Regions from separate parts of the Pantoea allii genome, predicted to be linked through region 1. Evidence: predicted binding sites of a transcription regulator. Region 1 holds the regulator's gene; the other holds the start of a gene.

Region 1 (4,215 bases):
TGGCGGGGGTAGACAGACTGCAGCGGATTGCGCTGATTCACCACCACCACCAGCGCGTCCATCGCAACCGGTACTGCCAGCGGAGGATAACCATATCGCGCCTCAAATGCCTGGCGCTCATCCGCCTGCATAGGCCGGCTCATGGCCCCAATCTGCACGCTACCGGCGGTGAGCGCGGTGGGCGCGGTTGACGAGCCCGATGCCTGGACCTGGACGTTTACGCCAGGCGACTGACGGCTAAAGTCATCGCCCCATAAGGTCATCAGGTAGCCGAGCGTGTCCGAGCCTGCGCTGCTCAGATTGCCTGAAAGCATAACAGGCTGCGCCTGCACCAAGGCAGGCAACAGAGAGAAGAACAGCAAAAAAAACGCGCGCATTGTTCCGGTCCGTCAGCAGTTAATGGACGGCATTCTCCTGCATCCCGTTAGTAACAATCAACCGTGGTGCCAGGGTAAACGTAAAACAGGTTTCCTGATGCGGGATGCTGGTGATCTCCAGACGCGCATTATGATGGCTCAGCGCATGCTTCACGATGGCCAGCCCAAGCCCGCTGCCGCCGGTGGCGCGTGAACGCGCTTTGTCCACGCGGTAAAAACGTTCTGTCAGACGTGGGATATGCTCAGAAGCAATGCCGGGGCCGTTATCGCACACCTTGAATACCGCGCCCTGCTTGCTACGTAGCCAGCTGATATCGATGCGCGTGCCCTCTGGCGTATGGTTAACCGCGTTGTAAACGAGGTTGGAAATGGCACTGCGTAATTGCTCATCATTGCCAAACACTTTCAGATGGGGATCGGTATGAAAATGGATAGCGTGACGCCCACCGCTCAGGGTTTCGGCCTCATGCTGCAGCAGTTTTAGCATGACGGGCACATCAACCTTTTCTTTCATGTTGATGACCGGGGCAGCCTCAATACGCGACAGCGTCAGGAGCTGTTTGACCAGGCTATCCATCCGTCGGGTTTGCTCCGACATCGTGTGCAACGCTTTGTCCCGTGAGCGCTGATTCATCACAGAGTCGTTCATCATTTCCAGATAGCCCTGAAGCACCGTTAAAGGCGTGCGCAGTTCGTGGCTGACGTTGGCGAAGAAGTTACGCCGTGCTCCCTCAAGCTGATGCATCTGGGTAACATCGCGCGCCACCATTAACCACTGGCCTTCGCTGTAAGGCATGACACGGAATTCCATATGGTGCTGGTTATTCAGCACCAGCGTCAGTGGCTTGTCGAAATCCCGCTGGCGAAGGTAGCGTGAAAACTCAGGATAACGCAGCAGGTTAAGGATATTTTGCCCGTTATCCTCTGGCCAGCGCAGCCCCAGGTGTTGCTGTGCCAGGCCGTTGCACCAGAAAATAGTGCCCTCTTCCGTGGTCAGGATTACGGCGTCAGGCAGCGACTCCGCGCCGCTACGAAAGCGCTTAATCAGATTACCTAACTCGCGCCGCCGCCGCCGGTTGCGCAGTTGCATTTGATACAACCCGTAAAACAGTGGCTCCCAGCTAGCCTGGCCTGAAGGCGGCGTCATCGTGCGATCGAGCCATAGCCAGTGAGAAAGGCGCATCAGGTTGTAAAAATGCCACAATAACATGCCGACGACGCTAAGTAACAAGAGCCACGGCAAATAGCCAAACAGCAGGCCAAGCACCAGCGCAGGCAGACACGCCAGCACCAGTTCGGACAATAATCTCTTCCAGGAGAGGCGTTCCAGCACGGTTAAAGCTCCGTTTAAAAGCGGGCAGAGAAACGATAGCCTGTTCCGCGTACGGTTTGTACCATGCGATCGTGGCCGGTCAGTTCCAGCGCCTTACGTAAACGACGAATATGAACGTCAACGGTGCGATCTTCAACATAGACGTTGGTGCCCCAGACGTGATTGAGTAGCTGCTCACGGCTGTAAACACGCTCAGGATGGGTCATAAAGAAATGCAGCAGCTTGTATTCTGTCGGCCCCATTTCCAGCGGTGTGGTTTCTGACATCACGCGGTGCGATGACGGGTCCAGGCTCAGGCCCTGCATTTCAATCACGTCTTCAACCGCCATCGGCGAAATACGACGCATAACCGCTTTGATGCGTGCCATCAGCTCTTTAGGCGAAAAGGGTTTAGTGATGTAATCATCAGCCCCGACTTCCAGCCCACGAACCCGATCTTCTTCCTCGCCGCGCGCGGTCAGCATCATAACCGGAATATCGCGCGTCATGGCTTCACGCTTAAGATGTTTAATAAATTGTATGCCGCTACCGCCGGGTAACATCCAGTCCAGCAGGATCAGATCAGGCCAGGGTTCAATCAGCTTGCTGACAGCACTGTCATAATCTTCGGCCTCAATCGGCTGATAATCGTTTTGTTCCAGAACAAAACATAACATCTCACGGATTGGAGCTTCATCTTCCACAACTAAAATGCGCTTAGCCATTATTACTCCTGCAGGTAGGACGGCTTTCACTGATATTTGCGGCGTCATTATGCGTCAGTTTTGTGACAGTTTTATGAAAAAGTTAGCCATAAAAGTCGGCTTGCAACAACCATTTATGACAACATGACGACATGTTTTGTGGCTTTAGTGATAGAGCCAGTATAATTGCCGGGCAAATTGTTATGGCAGGGAGTGTTATGCGCATTATCCACACCGCGGACTGGCACCTGGGGCAGTTCTTTTATAACAAGAGCCGTGCCGCTGAACACCAGGCCTTTCTTGACTGGCTGTTAATCCAGATTGAGCAGCACCAGGTTGATGCCCTGATTGTGGCGGGCGACTTATTCGATACCGGTACGCCGCCCAGTTATGCGCGTGAAATGTTTAACCGCTTCGTGGTGGCATTACAGCCCAGCGGCTGTCAGCTGGTGGTGCTGGCAGGTAATCATGACTCGGTGGCGACGTTAAACGAGTCGCGTGAACTGCTGGCCTGTCTGAATACGCGAGTGGTTGCCACGCCGCAAGAAAATGATGATGTGCTGATGTTGACCACCCGTCAGGGCGAACCCGGCGCGTTACTGTGCGCGATTCCTTACCTGCGTCCGCGCGACATCATGCGCAGCCAGGCCGGTCAGTCGGGGCGGGACAAACAGATCAGTCTACTGGAAGCGATTGCCGCGCATTATCAGCGCAGTTTTGCGGCGGCGCAGGCGTGGAACAAGCACCTGCCCATCATTGCAACCGGCCACCTTACGGCCCTTGGCGTCAGCAAAAGTGATTCGGTGCGTGATATCTACATCGGCACGCTGGACGCCTTCCCTGCCTCGGCATTTCCGCCAGCGGATTACATCGCCCTTGGGCATATTCATCGTGCTCAGCGTGTGGCTAACAGCGACCATATTCGCTACAGCGGTTCCCCTATTCCACTTAGCTTTGACGAGCTGGGCAGCGAAAAGAGTGTGTATCTGCTGACGTTCGGCTCCGCAGGCCTGGAGATCGATGCCCTGCCCATTCCGCTGTTCCAGCCGATGAGGATGCTCAAAGGTTCACTGGCGCAAATCAGCCAGCATCTAGCCGACTTTTCCCATCCGAGCGGCGAAAAACCGGTCTGGCTGGATATTGAAGTCACGACTCAGGAGTACTTAAGTGACCTGCAGCGCCAGGTGGAAGCCCTGACCGCAGATTTACCGGTGGAAGTGCTGCTGTTACGACGCAGTCGTGAACAGCGTCAGCACAGCCTGACGCAAACGGATAATGAAACCCTGAGCGAACTGAATGTTGAAGAGGTTTTTGCCCGGCGTCTGGCACTAAACGATGCGCTTGACGATGAGCAGATTGCCCAGGTGACAACGCTGTTCAGGCAGACGCTGGCCGAGCTGGAGGAGAACCCATGAAGATCCTCACGCTGCGATTCAAAAACCTCAATGCGCTGAAAGGGGAATGGTTTATCGACTTTCGCACCGAGCCTTTCGCCAGCAATGGTCTGTTTGCCATTACCGGGGCGACGGGCGCGGGTAAAACCACCCTGCTGGATGCGATCTGTCTGGCGCTGTATCACCAGACGCCGCGCCTGGGCGTGCTCTCTCAGGGGCACAATCCGCTGATGACGCGTGACTGCGCAGAATGCCTGGCTGAAGTCGAATTTGAAATTAAAGGTGAAGCCTGGCGTGCATTCTGGAGCCAGAACCGCGCCCGGGGTACGGCAGACGGCAAACTGCAGGCACCGCGCGTCGAGCTGGCACGCTGTGCGGATAACCAGATTGTTGCAGACAAAGTGGGCGACAAACTCAAGCTCACCGAA
Region 2 (4,215 bases), 1.3 Mb from region 1:
CGAAAATCCTTGCTGGTAAAAAATTGAACATTGCTCCTAAACTGAAAAAGCAGCCTTCGTCACATTGCTGCGTCTGTTCAGATATTTCAAAAATAAAACTACAAATCATTTAATGGGGTTGTTGGCTAATTCTGCAGGGACTGTTCAGCAGGGTGCGCGTTCAGCACTTTTCTGCAGTGCCGGTAAGGAGGGGTAGATGATCAGCACTATCGCGCTTTTTTGGGCTCTCTGTGTGGTATGTATTGTGAATATGGCGCGCTATTTCTCTTCGTTGCGTGCGCTGTTGGTAGTTTTGCGTGGCTGCGATCCGTTGCTGTATCAGTACGTTGACGGCGCAGGGTTTTTCACCGCCCATGGTCAGCCCGGCAAGCAGGTCAGGCTGGTGCGCTATATCTGGGCAAGACGCTATCTTGATCATCATGATGACGAATTTATTCGCCGGTGTGAGCGGGTGAGAGGCTTGTTTATGTTGGCCAGTTCGCTGTGCGGATTAGTGGTGATCAGCCTGATTGCGCTGGCCATCTGGCATTAAAAAGGGCGACCGAAGTCGCCCTGATTTGCCGCTGTCTCAGATGAGCTTGAGCGCGATCCAGTAGAGCGAACCCGACAACAAAATACAGACCGGCAGCGTAAATACCCACGCCATGGCGATGTTTTTGATGGTTTTGCTCTGCAATCCACCGCCGTCTACCAGCATTGTACCGGCAACGGAAGAGGACAGGATATGCGTGGTGGAGACCGGCATGCCGGTGTAGCTGGCAATGCCTATCGATACGGCGGCTGTTACCTGCGCGGACATGCCCTGCGCATAGGTCATGCCTTTCTTACCAATTTTCTCACCGATGGTGGTGGCAACACGACGCCAGCCAATCATGGTGCCGATGCCTAAAGCCAGCGCAACCGCCATGATAATCCATACCGGCGCGTACTCAACGGTGTTCAGTAGATCGCCTTTGAGCTTGCCAAGGAAGCGTTTATCGTCAGCGGAGGTTTCCGGCAGCTTCGCCGCTTTATCGGCGGTGTCGGAAATACACAGCAACAGGCGGCGCATCTGACTACGCTGATCGACGGACAGATCGCCATAGCTTTGCAGATTGTTCAGCAACACCTGAGCACGCTGCACGGCCTGCAGCGCACGCGCGCTGTCGCAATGAAACTCGGTTGACGTTGCCGGGGCGACTTCTTCTGGCGTGGGCAGTTTAGGCGGGGCCATCTGGATGATGTGGGTCAATGACGCCTGATGCTGTTGGTAATATTGCTCAAGGTGGTTAACCGCATCGCGCGTGCGCGTGATGTCGTAACCCGATGAATTCATATTGACCACAAAGCCTGCTGGCGCAACGCCAATCAGAACCAGCATGATCAGGCCAATCCCCTTTTGCCCGTCGTTTGCACCGTGTGAATAGCTGACGCCAATGGCGGAGATAATCAGGGCGGTACGCGTCCAGAAAGGCGGCTTTTTCTTGCCATCAATTTTCTCCCGGTCTGCGGGCGTCATATGAATACGCGCACGCTTCTTGGTGTTACTCCAGTAACGGCGAAGAAGAAAGATTAAGCTGCCCGCAATCACCAGGCCGACGATGGGAGAAAGGATCAGAGACAGGAAGATATTCAGCACTTTAGGAATGTTAAGCGCATCGACGACCGAGGTGCCGTTCATTAATGCATTGGTCAGGCCGATGCCGATAATCGCGCCGATTAAGGTGTGGGAACTGGAAGCCGGAAGCCCCAAATACCAGGTGCCCAGGTTCCAGATAATCGCCGCCAGCAGCATGGAAAACACCATGGCGAGACCGTGAGCCGAGCCAACATTCAGCAGCAGATCGGTAGGCAGCATATGCACGATAGCGTAAGCCACGCTTAATCCGCCGAGCAATACACCAAAGAAGTTGAAAACCCCCGCCATCAAAACGGCAAGCTGAGCACGCATGGCACGGGTGTAGATGACCGTCGCAACCGCGTTGGCCGTATCATGAAAGCCGTTAATTGCTTCGTAAAACAATACAAACAGCAGAGCAAGTATCAGTAACAGGCCGGTGCTAAGATCTAGACCAGCAAACAGATGTAGCATAGACGTTACGCCATTTTGGAGGACATGAACGCGGCGCATTATCCGCGACAACATGCGGTCTGGGAAAGGAAAATATAGTCATGATTTGGACTAAAAATGTCAATTAACCCGGTTAACAGGTACAAAGTCCATATAAATTAACCAGTTACATTGTGACATATTTACGGCAAAATTTTGACACTGGCATCCACAGGAGCAGATCACTACAATCTGCCCCTCTCTTACCAGGTGGGCAATTGCAGTGGAACAGTTTGACGTTATCGTAATTGGGGCAGGCGCTGCCGGGCTTTTTTGTGCTGCGCAGGCAGGACAGCGTGGTCGCCGTGTATTACTGCTGGATAACGGCAAGAAGCCGGGCCGCAAGATTTTGATGTCCGGCGGCGGGCGCTGCAATTTCACCAATCTCTACACTGAACCCGCCGCCTATCTGTCGAATAATCCCCACTTTTGTAAGTCGGCCCTTGCGCGCTATACCCAATGGGATTTTATCGATCTGGTGAATCGTCACGGCATTGCCTGGCATGAGAAAACCCTGGGACAGCTGTTCTGCGATGATTCTGCCCAGCAGATGGTGGATTTATTAATCGCAGAGTGTGACAACGGTGGCGTCACCGTTCGCCTGCGCAGCGACATTCTGAGCGTATCCCGGGATGACGCGGGCTACCATCTGCAGCTCAACGGCAGCGCGGTGCAGGCAGAGAAGCTGGTGATTGCCAGCGGCGGGCTTTCCATGCCGGGCCTGGGCGCATCGCCGTTCGGCTATAAAATTGCTGAGCAGTTTGGGCTTAGTGTGTTGCCAACGCGCGCGGCGTTGGTGCCTTTTACCCTGCACAAACCGCTATTAGACCAACTGCAGACGCTGTCTGGCGTCGCGCTGGATACGACCATTGCGGCAAAGGACGGCACGCTATTTAAAGAGGCGATGCTGTTCACCCATCGCGGTCTGTCCGGCCCGGCAGTGTTGCAGATTTCCAGCTACTGGCAGCCCGGCGAGTTCCTCACGGTGGATCTCTCTCCGGCCACCCGTCTGGATGATTTTTTGACGATTCAGCGAGAGGCGCATCCGAATCTGAGCCTGAAAAACAGCCTGGCCAAAATTCTGCCTAAGCGCCTGGTCGAAGTCTTGCAGGAAATGAAAGTCGTGCCGGATGTCACGCTGAAGCAACTCAATAGCAAACAGCAGACAGAACTGGTGCAGACGCTGCACGGCTGGCAGGTGCAGCCTAACGGCACGGAAGGTTACCGCACCGCCGAAGTCACCCTCGGCGGCGTTGACACAACTCAGCTTTCATCCAAAACCATGGAAGCGCGCGACGTGCCGGGGCTCTATTTCATCGGCGAGGTGGTCGATGTGACCGGCTGGCTGGGGGGATACAATTTCCAGTGGGCCTGGAGTTCGGCCTGGGCTTGCGCCCAGGCTCTGTAACATCACCACAAACCGCGCGGCTCAGGCATAGCGCGACACGGCATAGTCCGCATGGGCAATCGCCGGCGGTTTGCCTGAAATCACATCACTCAACAGCTGGCCGGAGCCGCAGGCCATCGTCCAGCCCAGCGTGCCGTGCCCGGTATTCAGCCACAGGTTGGTGAAATGCGTCGGACCAACGATGGGCGTGCCGTCCGGCGTCATTGGGCGTAATCCGGTCCAGAAGGTTGCCTGACTCACCTGTCCGCCCTGTGGAAAGAGATCGTTGACGACCATCTCCAGCGTTTGCCGCCGGGCGGGCAGCAGGGTTTTGCTGTATCCCACGATTTCCGCCATACCGCCCACGCGAATACGATTATCAAAACGCGTAATAGCAATTTTATAGGTTTCATCCAGCACCGTGGATACCGGTGCGCCGGACGCATCGACAATCGGAATCGTCAGTGAATAGCCTTTTAGTGGGTAAACCGGAACAGACAGCAGCGGCCGGAGCAATTGCGTGGAGTAGGAGCCCAAAGCCATGACGTATCCGTCCGCCGTCAGCGTTTCAGCGCCACAAACAATCCCGCTTATCCTGTCTCCCTGTGTCAGCAGCGCATCGACGTTGGTGTGATAACGGAAGTCGACGCCAGCCTTGCGCGCCCTCGCCGCAAGCTGCTGGGTAAATAACTGGCAATCTCCGGTTTCGTCATTAGGCAGTCGCAGCCCGCCGGTCAGC

Evidence for each region. Region 1 encodes PhoB, which activates phosphate uptake and scavenging genes when phosphate is short. Its sites were predicted from a motif close to CTGTCATAAAACTGNCNNAT; they were not measured.
Region 2: a site for PhoB is predicted at 2,222-2,241, ahead of pitA (inorganic phosphate transporter PitA). Genes of this name have one in related genera too.

The regions. Positions count from the first base shown of each region.
Region 1 is NZ_CP125958.1:3,540,410-3,544,624, forward strand. It holds gene QNH99_RS16835 (PstS family phosphate ABC transporter substrate-binding protein) at 1-377, opposite strand, end outside; gene phoR (phosphate regulon sensor histidine kinase PhoR) at 397-1,710, opposite strand; gene phoB (phosphate response regulator transcription factor PhoB) at 1,725-2,414, opposite strand; gene sbcD (exonuclease subunit SbcD) at 2,612-3,808, shown strand; gene QNH99_RS16855 (AAA family ATPase) at 3,805-4,215, shown strand, end outside.
Region 2 is NZ_CP125958.1:314,795-319,009, forward strand. It holds gene uspB (universal stress protein UspB) at 197-532, shown strand; gene pitA (inorganic phosphate transporter PitA) at 569-2,071, opposite strand; gene QNH99_RS01455 (NAD(P)/FAD-dependent oxidoreductase) at 2,313-3,497, shown strand; gene QNH99_RS01460 (D-amino acid dehydrogenase) at 3,519-4,215, opposite strand, start outside.